2 regions of the Pseudomonas sp. F-14 TE3482 genome follow, and region 1 is predicted to be linked to the other one. Evidence: predicted binding sites of a transcription regulator. Region 1 holds the regulator's gene; the other holds the start of a gene.
The links. The regulator sigma-54, encoded in region 1, starts transcription at its own class of promoters, with help from an activator protein. The targets are predictions, from matches to a motif close to ANTGGCATNNANNTTGCTNT.
Positions count from the first base shown of each region.

Region 2: a site for sigma-54 is predicted at 1,500-1,519, ahead of AB7M26_RS27265 (flagellar basal body rod protein FlgF). Genes of this name have one in related genera too.

Region 1 covers NZ_JBRJII010000001.1:220,175-225,254, reverse strand. The annotation lists gene AB7M26_RS01055 (ZIP family metal transporter) at 1-589, shown strand, start outside; gene AB7M26_RS01050 (HPr family phosphocarrier protein) at 660-935, opposite strand; gene rapZ (RNase adapter RapZ) at 951-1,808, opposite strand; gene ptsN (PTS IIA-like nitrogen regulatory protein PtsN) at 1,811-2,275, opposite strand; gene hpf (ribosome hibernation-promoting factor, HPF/YfiA family) at 2,288-2,596, opposite strand; gene AB7M26_RS01030 (RNA polymerase factor sigma-54) at 2,676-4,169, opposite strand; gene lptB (LPS export ABC transporter ATP-binding protein) at 4,355-5,080, opposite strand; gene lptA (lipopolysaccharide transport periplasmic protein LptA) at 5,080-5,080, opposite strand, start outside.
Region 2 covers NZ_JBRJII010000001.1:6,003,579-6,008,658, reverse strand. The annotation lists gene AB7M26_RS27270 (sigma-54-dependent phenylalanine hydroxylase transcriptional regulator PhhR) at 1-1,212, shown strand, start outside; gene AB7M26_RS27265 (flagellar basal body rod protein FlgF) at 1,574-2,314, shown strand; gene flgG (flagellar basal-body rod protein FlgG) at 2,360-3,145, shown strand; gene flgH (flagellar basal body L-ring protein FlgH) at 3,198-3,893, shown strand; gene AB7M26_RS27250 (flagellar basal body P-ring protein FlgI) at 3,912-5,021, shown strand; gene flgJ (flagellar assembly peptidoglycan hydrolase FlgJ) at 5,033-5,080, shown strand, end outside.

The DNA.
Region 1 (5,080 bases):
GGCAGAAAACCTCGGGCTGACGCCTTGGGCGGCCAGCGGCCTGATCAGCTTCGGCATCCTGCTGGGCGCATTCGGGTTGTTTCTGGTGGATCGCAGGGTGTCTGGCGCTACGCCCGAAATGCTCGTGGGGACACTGAAGCGATCGGTGATTCCACCGCGGATCTGGTTGTTTGTGTTTGCCATCATCGCCCACAACATCCCCGAAGGCATGGCTGTCGGCGTCTCGGCCGGTGGAGGCATGCCTGACGCCGACAGCCTGGCCATGGGCATCGCATTGCAGGATGTGCCGGAAGGACTGGTCATTGCGTTGGTGTTGGCCGGGGCAGGGATGTCGCGGGTCAAGGCGTTCCTGATCGGTGCTGCATCAGGGTTGGTCGAGCCGGTCTTTGCATTGTTATGCGCCTGGCTGGTGAGCCTGGCCGAACTGCTGTTGCCTTTGGGGCTGGCACTGGCGGCCGGTGCGATGTTGCTGGTGGTGACTCACGAAGTCATCCCCGAATCGCGCCGCCATGGTCACGACAAACTGGCCAGCCTTGGGCTGCTGATCGGGTTTTGTCTGATGATGGTGATGGATACGGCGTTGGCTTAACAAAAGATCGCAGCCTTCGGGTGTCCGCAATCCCATGTAGGAGCTGCCAAAGGCTGCGATCTTTTGATGTTTATTCGCCTTCGTCGAAGTAGTTGTTGATCAGCTTCACCAGTGCATCCAGCGCTTCCTGCTCCTGTTCGCCTTCGGTAATCAGGTGGATTTTGGTGCCCTTGCCAGCGGCCAGCATCATCATGGCCATGATGCTTTTGCCATCGACCACGGATTCTGGCGTGCGTCCTACCCTGATCGTGCAATCCTTGAACTGACCGGCGACCCCAACGAATTTTGCAGACGCGCGGGCATGCAGGCCCAGCTTGTTGATGATTTCGATTTCCAGAGCAGGCATCGCGATGTGAATCCTTTAGCTGAGGTCGCGGTGGCGGACCTGGACGTTCTTCAGGGTTTTTTGCAGGACCTGACCCAGACGTTCGGTCAGGTAGACAGAGCGGTGATGCCCGCCAGTGCAGCCAATGGCAATGGTGACATAGGCGCGGTTGCTGGCGGCAAAGCGGGGTAGCCACTTGAGCAAGTACGAGGAAATGTCCTGGAACATCTCTTCGACGTCCGGCTGTGCCGCCAGGTACTCGGCCACCGGTTGATCAAGCCCGGACTGTGCCCGTAGCTCCGGCTTCCAGTAAGGGTTAGGCAGGCAGCGCACGTCGAACACCAGATCGGCGTCCACCGGCATGCCACGCTTGAACCCGAAAGATTCCACCAGGAACGCAGTGCCCGGTTCCGGTTGATTCAGCAGGCGCAGCTTGATGGTATCGCGTAGCTGATACAGGTTCAGATTGGTGGTATTGACCTTGAGGTCGGCCAGATCGGCAATAGGCCCCAGCAGATTGGTTTCATCCTGGATCGCCTCCGCCAGCGAACGATTGGCGCTGCTCAGCGGGTGACGACGGCGAGTTTCCGAAAAGCGTTTGAGCAAGGTTTCTTCGTCTGCGTCCAGGTACAGCACATCGCACTGGATATGTCGGCTGCGGACCTCTTCCAGCAATTCGGGGAACCGTGACAGGTGGCTTGGCAAGTTGCGTGCATCGATGGACACGGCCACCAGCGGTTGTGCCAGTTCGGTGTGAATCAGCGCGCGTTCGGCCAGTTCCGGCAGCAAGCCGGCAGGCAGGTTGTCGATGCAGTAGTAGCCGTTGTCCTCGAGCACATCGAGGGCGGTACTTTTACCTGAGCCGGAGCGGCCACTGACGATGATCAGGCGCATGATTAGTGACCGTTCTGCTCGTCCAGGACAACCTGATACAAGGCTTCGTTGCTCGGGGCGCTGCGCAATTTTTCACGCACTTCCTTGCGATCCAGCATGCTGGCAATCTGGCGCAGCAATTCCAGGTGTGCATCGGTGGCGGCTTCCGGGACCAGCAGCACAAACAGCAGGTCAACCGGGGCACCGTCGATGGCATCGAAATCGATAGGGGCTTCCAGGTGCAGCAGCGCGCTGATTGGCGAGGTGCAGCCTTTGAGCCGGCAGTGGGGGATGGCGATGCCGTTGCCGAAACCGGTAGAACCGAGTTTCTCACGGGCAATCAAGGCCTCGAAGACGTCCTGCATTTCCAGATCCGGCACTTCGCGATGGATGAGGTTGGCAATTTGCTCGAGGGCTTTCTTTTTACTGCCACCCGGCGCGTTCACTTGGGAACGGCCGGGGGTCAGGATGGTTTCTAGTCGGATCATGGATTGGGGGTGTTAACGACCGGTCGCGCCCTGGAGGAGGCTCTGGGTCTTTTCCTTATGCTTTTTAAGTTGGCGATCCAGCTTGTCGGTCAGCAGGTCGATGGCGGCATACATGTCCGTATGCTCGGCATTGGCGACCACTTCTCCGCCGGGAATATGCAGCGTGGCTTCGATCTTCTGCAGCAGTTTTTCGACGTTCATCGTGACTTGCACATTGGTGATCTTGTCGAAATGCCTCTCTAATCGGTCGAGTTTTTCGCCGATGTAGGTGCGCAGGGGTTCGGTCACTTCCAGTTGGTGTCCACTGATGTTGACTTGCATACAGCTTCTCCTTCGTTGCCAGTGCATAAAGCGGCAGGCAGAAATGCCTGCCACTGGAACGCTGTGGCCAGCCCGGCGGCTACATCAACCGCTTCCGTTCGCTGGAAGGCGCGATCCCCAGGGATTCGCGGTACTTGGCGACGGTGCGACGGGCTACCTGAATGCCTTGTGCCTCCAGTAAACCAGCGATCTTGCTGTCACTCAACGGCTTTTTCTGATTTTCCGCAGCAACCAGTTTTTTGATGATCGCGCGGATCGCCGTGGACGAGCATTCACCGCCTTCAGAGGTACTGACGTGGCTGGAAAAAAAGTATTTCAGTTCATAGATGCCCCGCGGGGTATGCATGAATTTTTGCGTGGTCACCCGTGAAATTGTCGATTCATGCATGCCGACTGCTTCGGCAATGTCATGCAGCACCAACGGCTTCATGGCTTCGTCACCGTATTCGAGAAAGCCGCGTTGATGCTCGACGATCTGGGTGGCGACTTTCATCAGGGTTTCATTGCGGCTTTGCAGGCTCTTGATGAACCAGCGAGCCTCCTGCAGCTGATTACGCATGAAGGTGTTGTCAGCGCTGGTATCGGCACGGCGCACGAAACCGGCATATTGGGCGTTGACCCGCAGGCGTGGCACCGATTCCTGGTTCAGCTCCACCAGCCAGCGCTCGTTGTCCTTGCGCACGATCACGTCGGGAACGACGTATTCGGCTTCGGTGGACTCGATTTGTGAACCGGGGCGTGGGTTGAGGCTCTGGACCAATTCGATGACCTGGCGCAGCTCATCTTCCTTGAGCTTCATGCGGCGCATCAGCTGGCTGTAGTCGCGGCTGCCGAGCAGGTCGATGTAATCGGTGACCAGGCGCTTGGCTTCGGCCAGCCAAGGGGTCTTGGCGGACAACTGGCGCAGTTGCAGCAGCAGGCATTCACCGAGGTTGCGGGCGCCGATGCCAGCGGGTTCGAATTGCTGGATGCGGTGCAGGACGGCTTCGATTTCGTCCAGTTCGATGTCCAGTTCCGGGTCGAACGCTTCGAGGATTTCCTCGAGGGTTTCGTCCAGGTAGCCCTGATTGTTGATGCAGTCGATCAGGGTCACGGCGATCAGGCGATCGGTGTCGGACATCGGTGCCAGGTTCAGTTGCCAGAGCAAATGGCTTTGCAGGCTTTCACCGACCGATGTGCGGGTGGTGAAGTCCCACTCGTCGTCATCGTTGCTCGGCAGGCTGCTGGCGCTGGTCTGGTAGACATCCTCCCAGGCTGTGTCGACGGGCAATTCGTTGGGGATGCGCTCGTTCCAGTCGCCTTCCTCAAGGTTGTCCACCGTCGGGGCGGTTTCCTGGTAGGAGGGTTCCTGAATGTCGGCGTTGGGTTTCTGTTCGGCGCTATCGGCCAAGGGGTCGGCGTTATCGAAGTCGTCGCCTTCTTCCTGGCGTTCGAGCATCGGATTGGACTCCAGAGCCTCCTGGATTTCCTGTTGCAGGTCCAGGGTCGACAATTGGAGCAGGCGGATGGCCTGTTGCAGCTGCGGTGTCATCGTCAGCTGCTGGCCCATTCTCAAGACTAGCGATGGTTTCATGGCAGGGGCTTAACACCTTATTCGCCGGCGCACATGCGCCATCCACTACAGGGCGCCGAAGCGCCAAACATAAGCAAATTATATGCCCGAAACTGAAGTGTTTGCCTAGAGCGCTGTAACAATAAAAAGTTATTGATTTTTTATTGAAGCGAGCGCTCCCTCGGCGACCCGGGCACCTCAGGTGCTTACAGGCGGAACTCGTGGCCCAGATACACTTCCTTGACCAGTTCATTGGCGAGGATGGTGGCGGAGTCACCTTCAGCAATCAGTTGGCCGTCGTTGACGATGTAGGCGGTTTCGCAGATATCCAGGGTCTCACGAACGTTGTGGTCCGTGATCAGCACGCCAATGCCTTTAGCCTTGAGGTGATGGATGATCTGCTTGATGTCGCCCACCGAAATCGGGTCCACACCGGCGAAGGGTTCGTCGAGGAGGATGAATTTCGGGTTGGTAGCCAGTGCCCGGGCGATTTCCACACGGCGGCGTTCACCACCGGACAGGCTCATGCCGAGATTGTCACGGATGTGATGGATGTGAAATTCCTGCAGCAGGCTTTCCAGCTCTTGGCGACGACCGGCCTTATCGAGTTCCTTGCGGGTCTCGAGGATGGCCATGATGTTGTCGGCCACCGACAGTTTGCGGAAGATCGACGCTTCTTGCGGAAGATAGCCGATGCCGGCCTTCGCGCGACCGTGCATCGGCTGGTGGCTGACGTCCAGGTCGTCGATCAGTACGCGGCCTTGATCGGCCTGTACCAGACCGACAATCATATAGAAACAGGTGGTTTTACCGGCGCCGTTAGGGCCAAGCAGGCCGACGATCTGACCGCTGTCGATGGACAGGCTGACGTCGCGCACGACCTGACGGCTCTTGTAGCTCTTGGCCAGATGCTGAGCTTTCAGAGTTGCCAT
Region 2 (5,080 bases), 5.8 Mb from region 1:
GTGCGGGTGGACGAGGTGCCGGGGATACCGCTGTCGCGGTACGCCGAGGATTTTGATTTGCCGGAACTGGTGCGCGCCAACAAGTCACGGATCAACGGCTTGCGGGTCAAGGTCAAGGGCGACGTGTTTCTCGCCGACATCGCGCCGCTGCAATCGGAGCATGACGAAAGCGAGGCCATGGCCGGTGCGGTGTTGACGTTGCACCGGGCGGACCGGGTGGGCGAGCGCATCTATAACGTGCGCAAGCAGGAATTGCGTGGCTTCGACAGCATTTTCCAAAGCTCGAAAGTGATGGCGGCGGTGGTACGCGAAGCGCGGCGCATGGCCCCGCTGGACGCGCCGCTATTGATAGAAGGCGAAACCGGCACCGGCAAAGAGTTGTTGGCGCGGGCCTGTCACTTGGCGAGCCCGCGTGGGCAATCACCGTTGATGGCGCTCAACTGTGCCGGTCTGCCAGAGTCCATGGCCGAGACCGAACTGTTCGGCTACGGTCCCGGTGCCTTCGAAGGCGCGCGGGCCGAAGGCAAGCTCGGGCTGTTGGAGCTGACGGCGGGCGGTACGTTGTTTCTCGACGGCGTCGGCGAAATGAGCCCGCGCTTGCAGGTGAAATTGCTGCGCTTTCTGCAGGACGGTTGCTTCCGTCGTGTCGGCAGCGATGAAGAGGTCTATCTGGATGTGCGGGTGATCTGCGCAACGCAAGTGGACTTGTCCGAGCTGTGCGCTCGCGGTGAGTTTCGCCAGGATTTGTACCACCGTTTGAACGTGCTCTCGCTGCACATCCCGCCGCTGCGCGAATGCCTCGACGGACTGGCGCCGCTGGTGGAGCACTTCCTCGATCAGGCCAGTCGGCAGATCGGTTGCCCGTTGCCGAAACTGGCGCCAGCGGCCATGGAACGGCTCAGTCACTATCACTGGCCGGGCAATGTGCGACAGTTGGAAAACGTACTGTTCCAGGCGGTTTCCCTGTGCGACGGCGGGACGGTCAAGGCTGAACATATTCGCCTGCCGGATTACGGTGTGCGTCAGCCCCTCGGCGATTTTTCGCTTGAGGGTGGCTTGGACGAGATTGTCGGGCGCTTTGAGAAAGCGGTGCTGGAGCGTTTGTATTCCGAGCATCCGAGCAGTCGGCAACTGGGCAAGCGGTTGGGGGTTTCGCATACCACCATTGCCAATAAGTTGCGTGAGTATGAGGTTGGTAAAGACAACACCTGATGTGGCGAGGGAGCTTTTGTGGCGAGGGAGCTTGCTCCCGCTGGGCTACGCAGCAGCCCCAAAAAAGACAATCGAGTTATTGCAGGCAAATCACGCGGGATGGTTTTGCGGCCGCTTCGCGCCCGAACGGGAGCAAGCTCCCTCGCCACAGGGGGATGAACTTGGCCATGAGAGCCTTGCCGCGAAGCGGCATAACACCGCCGGTTTTTCGTCTTCGGCACATTCCCCCAATCCCCTCTGAATCCCTCAAGTCCTTTGTTTGCCGGGCCCTGCGCCGCCAGAAAAAAGTTGGTCTGCAAATTGCTTATGGCTCAGCAGTACAGCGGTGGGCGGCAAACGTCCGGCATGCAGAGGAAAGAGTGTGGACAAGTACCTTTATGTGGCAATGACCGGCGCCAGCCAGAATGCACTGGCGCAGAAGGCTCATGCCAACAACCTGGCGAACATCTCTACCAACGGTTTTCAGAAGGACCTGGAACAGGCCCGTTCGATGCCGGTGTTTGGTGACAGCTTTCCGGCGCGTGCGTTTGCCATGAGCGAACGTCCGGCCACCGACTTCTCCCCTGGCTCGCTGGTAGAAACCGGTCGCGACCTCGATGTCGCGGTGCAGGGCAACGGCTGGATCGCCGTGCAGAACCCCGATGGCGGTGAAAGCTACGTGCGCACCGGCAGCTTGAACGTTGACGCCCTGGGCGTGCTGCGTGCCGGCAACGGTATGCCGGTGGTAGGCAATGGTGGGCCGATTGCCGTGCCGCCCGAGCAGCAAATCGAAGTCGGCGAAGACGGCACCATCAGCATCCGTGCGATGGGCGAAGGCCCTCGCGTGATGGCCGAAGTCGACCGCATCAAACTGGTCAACCCGGACTTCAAGAACATGACCAAAGGCCTGGACGGTTCGATCCACACCAAGGACGGCAAGCCGGCGCAGGCCGATGCCAACGTCAAACTGGTATCCGGGTTCCTTGAGTCGAGCAACGTCAACGCCGTGGAGGAAATGACCTCGGTGCTGGCGCTGGCCAAGCAGTTCGAGCTGCACATCAAGATGATGAACACCGCCAAAGACGATGACCAGGCCATGGCTCGGGTCTTGCAGATCAGCTAATTATCAGAACGTCGCGCCGTAAAACAGGCGCACGAGGAGAATCGAATGCTTCCGGCTCTATGGGTTGCCAAAACAGGTCTGTCCGCCCAGGACACCAACCTCACCACCATTTCCAACAACCTGGCGAACGTATCGACCACGGGTTTCAAACGTGATCGCGCCGAGTTCCAGGACTTGCTGTATCAGATCAAACGCCAGCCAGGCGCCCAGTCGACCCAGGACAGCGAATTGCCGTCGGGTCTGCAAGTGGGTACCGGTGTGCGCATCGTCGGCACCCAGAAAAACTTCACCGCCGGCAGCCTGCAAACCACCGAGCAACCGTTGGACATGGCCATCGACGGTCGCGGTTTCTTCCAGATCCTGCAGCCGGACGGCACCACGTCCTACACCCGTGACGGTACGTTCCACCTGGATTCCAACGGCCAGATCGTCAACGCCAGCGGTTTCGCCCTGGAGCCGGCCATTGTCATTCCGAACGACGCCCAGACTTTCACCGTCGGCCGTGACGGCACCGTGTCCATCACCGTCGCCGGCAACCCGGCTTCCCAGGTGATCGGCAACCTGCAAACCGCCGACTTCATCAACCCGGCCGGTCTGCAAGCGGTGGGTAACAACCTGTTCCTGGAAACTGCTGCCAGTGGCGCGCCGCAAGTCGGCACCCCGGGCCTCGCCGGTTTCGGCACCACGCTGCAGAACACCCTGGAGACGTCCAACGTCAGCACCGTTGAAGAGATGGTCAACATGATCACCACTCAGCGCGCCTACGAGATGAACTCCAAGGTGATCTCCACCGCCGACCAGATGCTCTCGTTCGTAACGCAGAATCTGTAATCAAGTCTATGAGGCGGCCATGAGGTCGCCTGCAATACCGTGAGGTAGGGTCATGAATCGCTTTGTATCTGTTCTGGCACTGAGTGGGGTCGTCGTGCTCGCGGGCTGCGTTGCCCCGCCGCCCAAGCCCAATGACCCTTACTACGCCCCGGTGTTGCCGCGCACGCCGCTGCCGGCTGCCGCCAATAATGGCTCGATCTACCAGGCCGGTTTCGAACAGAACCTGTACAGCGACCGCAAGGCGTTCCGGGTCGGTGACATCATCACCATCACCCTGAACGAGCGCACCCAGGCGAGCAAGAACGCCAACTCGCAGATCGACAAGAACAGCAAGACCGACATCGGCCTGAGCTCGTTTTTTGGGGGCGGCCTGAGCACCAGTGATCCTGTGGGCAGCGGTAGCCTGAGCCTGGACGTCGGTTATGAAGGTGACCGCGCCACCAAGGGCGACAGCAAGTCCGGCCAGAGCAACAGCCTGACCGGTTCGATCACCGTGACCGTCGCCGACGTGTTGCCCAACGGCATCATCGCCGTGCGCGGCGAGAAGTGGCTGACCCTGAACACCGGTGATGAGCTGGTGCGGATTGCCGGCCTCGTTCGCGCCGATGACATCGCCACCGACAACACCGTGTCGTCGACCCGCGTCGCCGATGCACGCATCACCTATTCGGGCACCGGTGCGTTTGCCGATGCGAGTCAGCCAGGCTGGTTCGACCGTTTCTTCCTCAGTCCGCTGTTCCCTTTCTAGGTGGCTTCTCTGGTGAGCATGTTGAACTTCAAACACCTGATGGTGGCTGCGCTCCTGATGTCCGCAGCCTTCGACGCTCAAGCCGAGCGGCTGAAGGACATCGCCAGTATTTCCGGTGTGCGTTCCAACCAATTGATCGGCTACGGCCTGGTGGTCGGGCTTAACGGCACCGGCGATCAGACGACCCAGACCCCGTTCACCCTGCAGACCTTCAACAACATGCTTTCGCAGTTCGGCATCAAGGTGCCGGCAGGTTCGGGCAACGTGCAATTGAAGAACGTCGCGGCGGTGTCGATCAGTGCTGATCTGCCGGCGTTCGCCAAGCCCGGTCAACAGATAGATATCACCGTTGCGTCCATCGGTAACTCCAAGAGCCTGCGTGGCGGTACGTTGTTGCTGACGCCGCTCAAAGGTATCGACGGCAACGTCTACGCCGTCGCTCAGGGCAACCTGGTGGTTGGCGGTTTCGATGCCGAAGGGCGTGACGGTTCGAAGATCACCGTCAACGTTCCGTCGGCCGGTCGCATCCCTGGCGGTGCGTCGGTCGAGCGTGCCGTACCAAGCGGTTTCAATCAGGGCAACAGCCTGACCCTGAACCTCAACCGTTCGGACTTCACTACCGCCAAGCGCATCGTCGACAAGATCAACAACATGCTTGGCCCTGGCGTCGCTCAGGCCATCGACGGTGGTTCGATCCGCGTGACTGCGCCACTCGATCCGAGCCAGCGGGTCGACTATTTGTCGATCCTCGAAAACCTCGAAGTCGACCCGGGTCAGGCGGTGGCGAAAGTCATCATCAACTCGCGCACCGGCACCATCGTGATCGGCCAGAACGTCAAGGTTTCCCCGGCCGCCGTGACCCACGGCAGCCTGACCGTAACCATCACCGAAGACCCGATCGTTAGCCAGCCCGGCCCTTTGTCCAACGGGCAGACGGCGGTTGTGCCGCGCTCGCGGGTCAACGCTCAGCAAGAAGCCAAGCCAATGTTCAAATTCGGCCCGGGCACCACCCTCGACGAAATCGTCCGTGCGGTGAACCAGGTCGGCGCGGCACCGGGTGACTTGATGGCGATCCTCGAAGCGCTGAAGCAGGCCGGCGCGTTGCAAGCCGACCTGATTGTGATCTGAGGACGGCGACCATGGATATGCGCAAAAGCGGTCTGGTCAGCAGCAGCGATTCGGGTTCC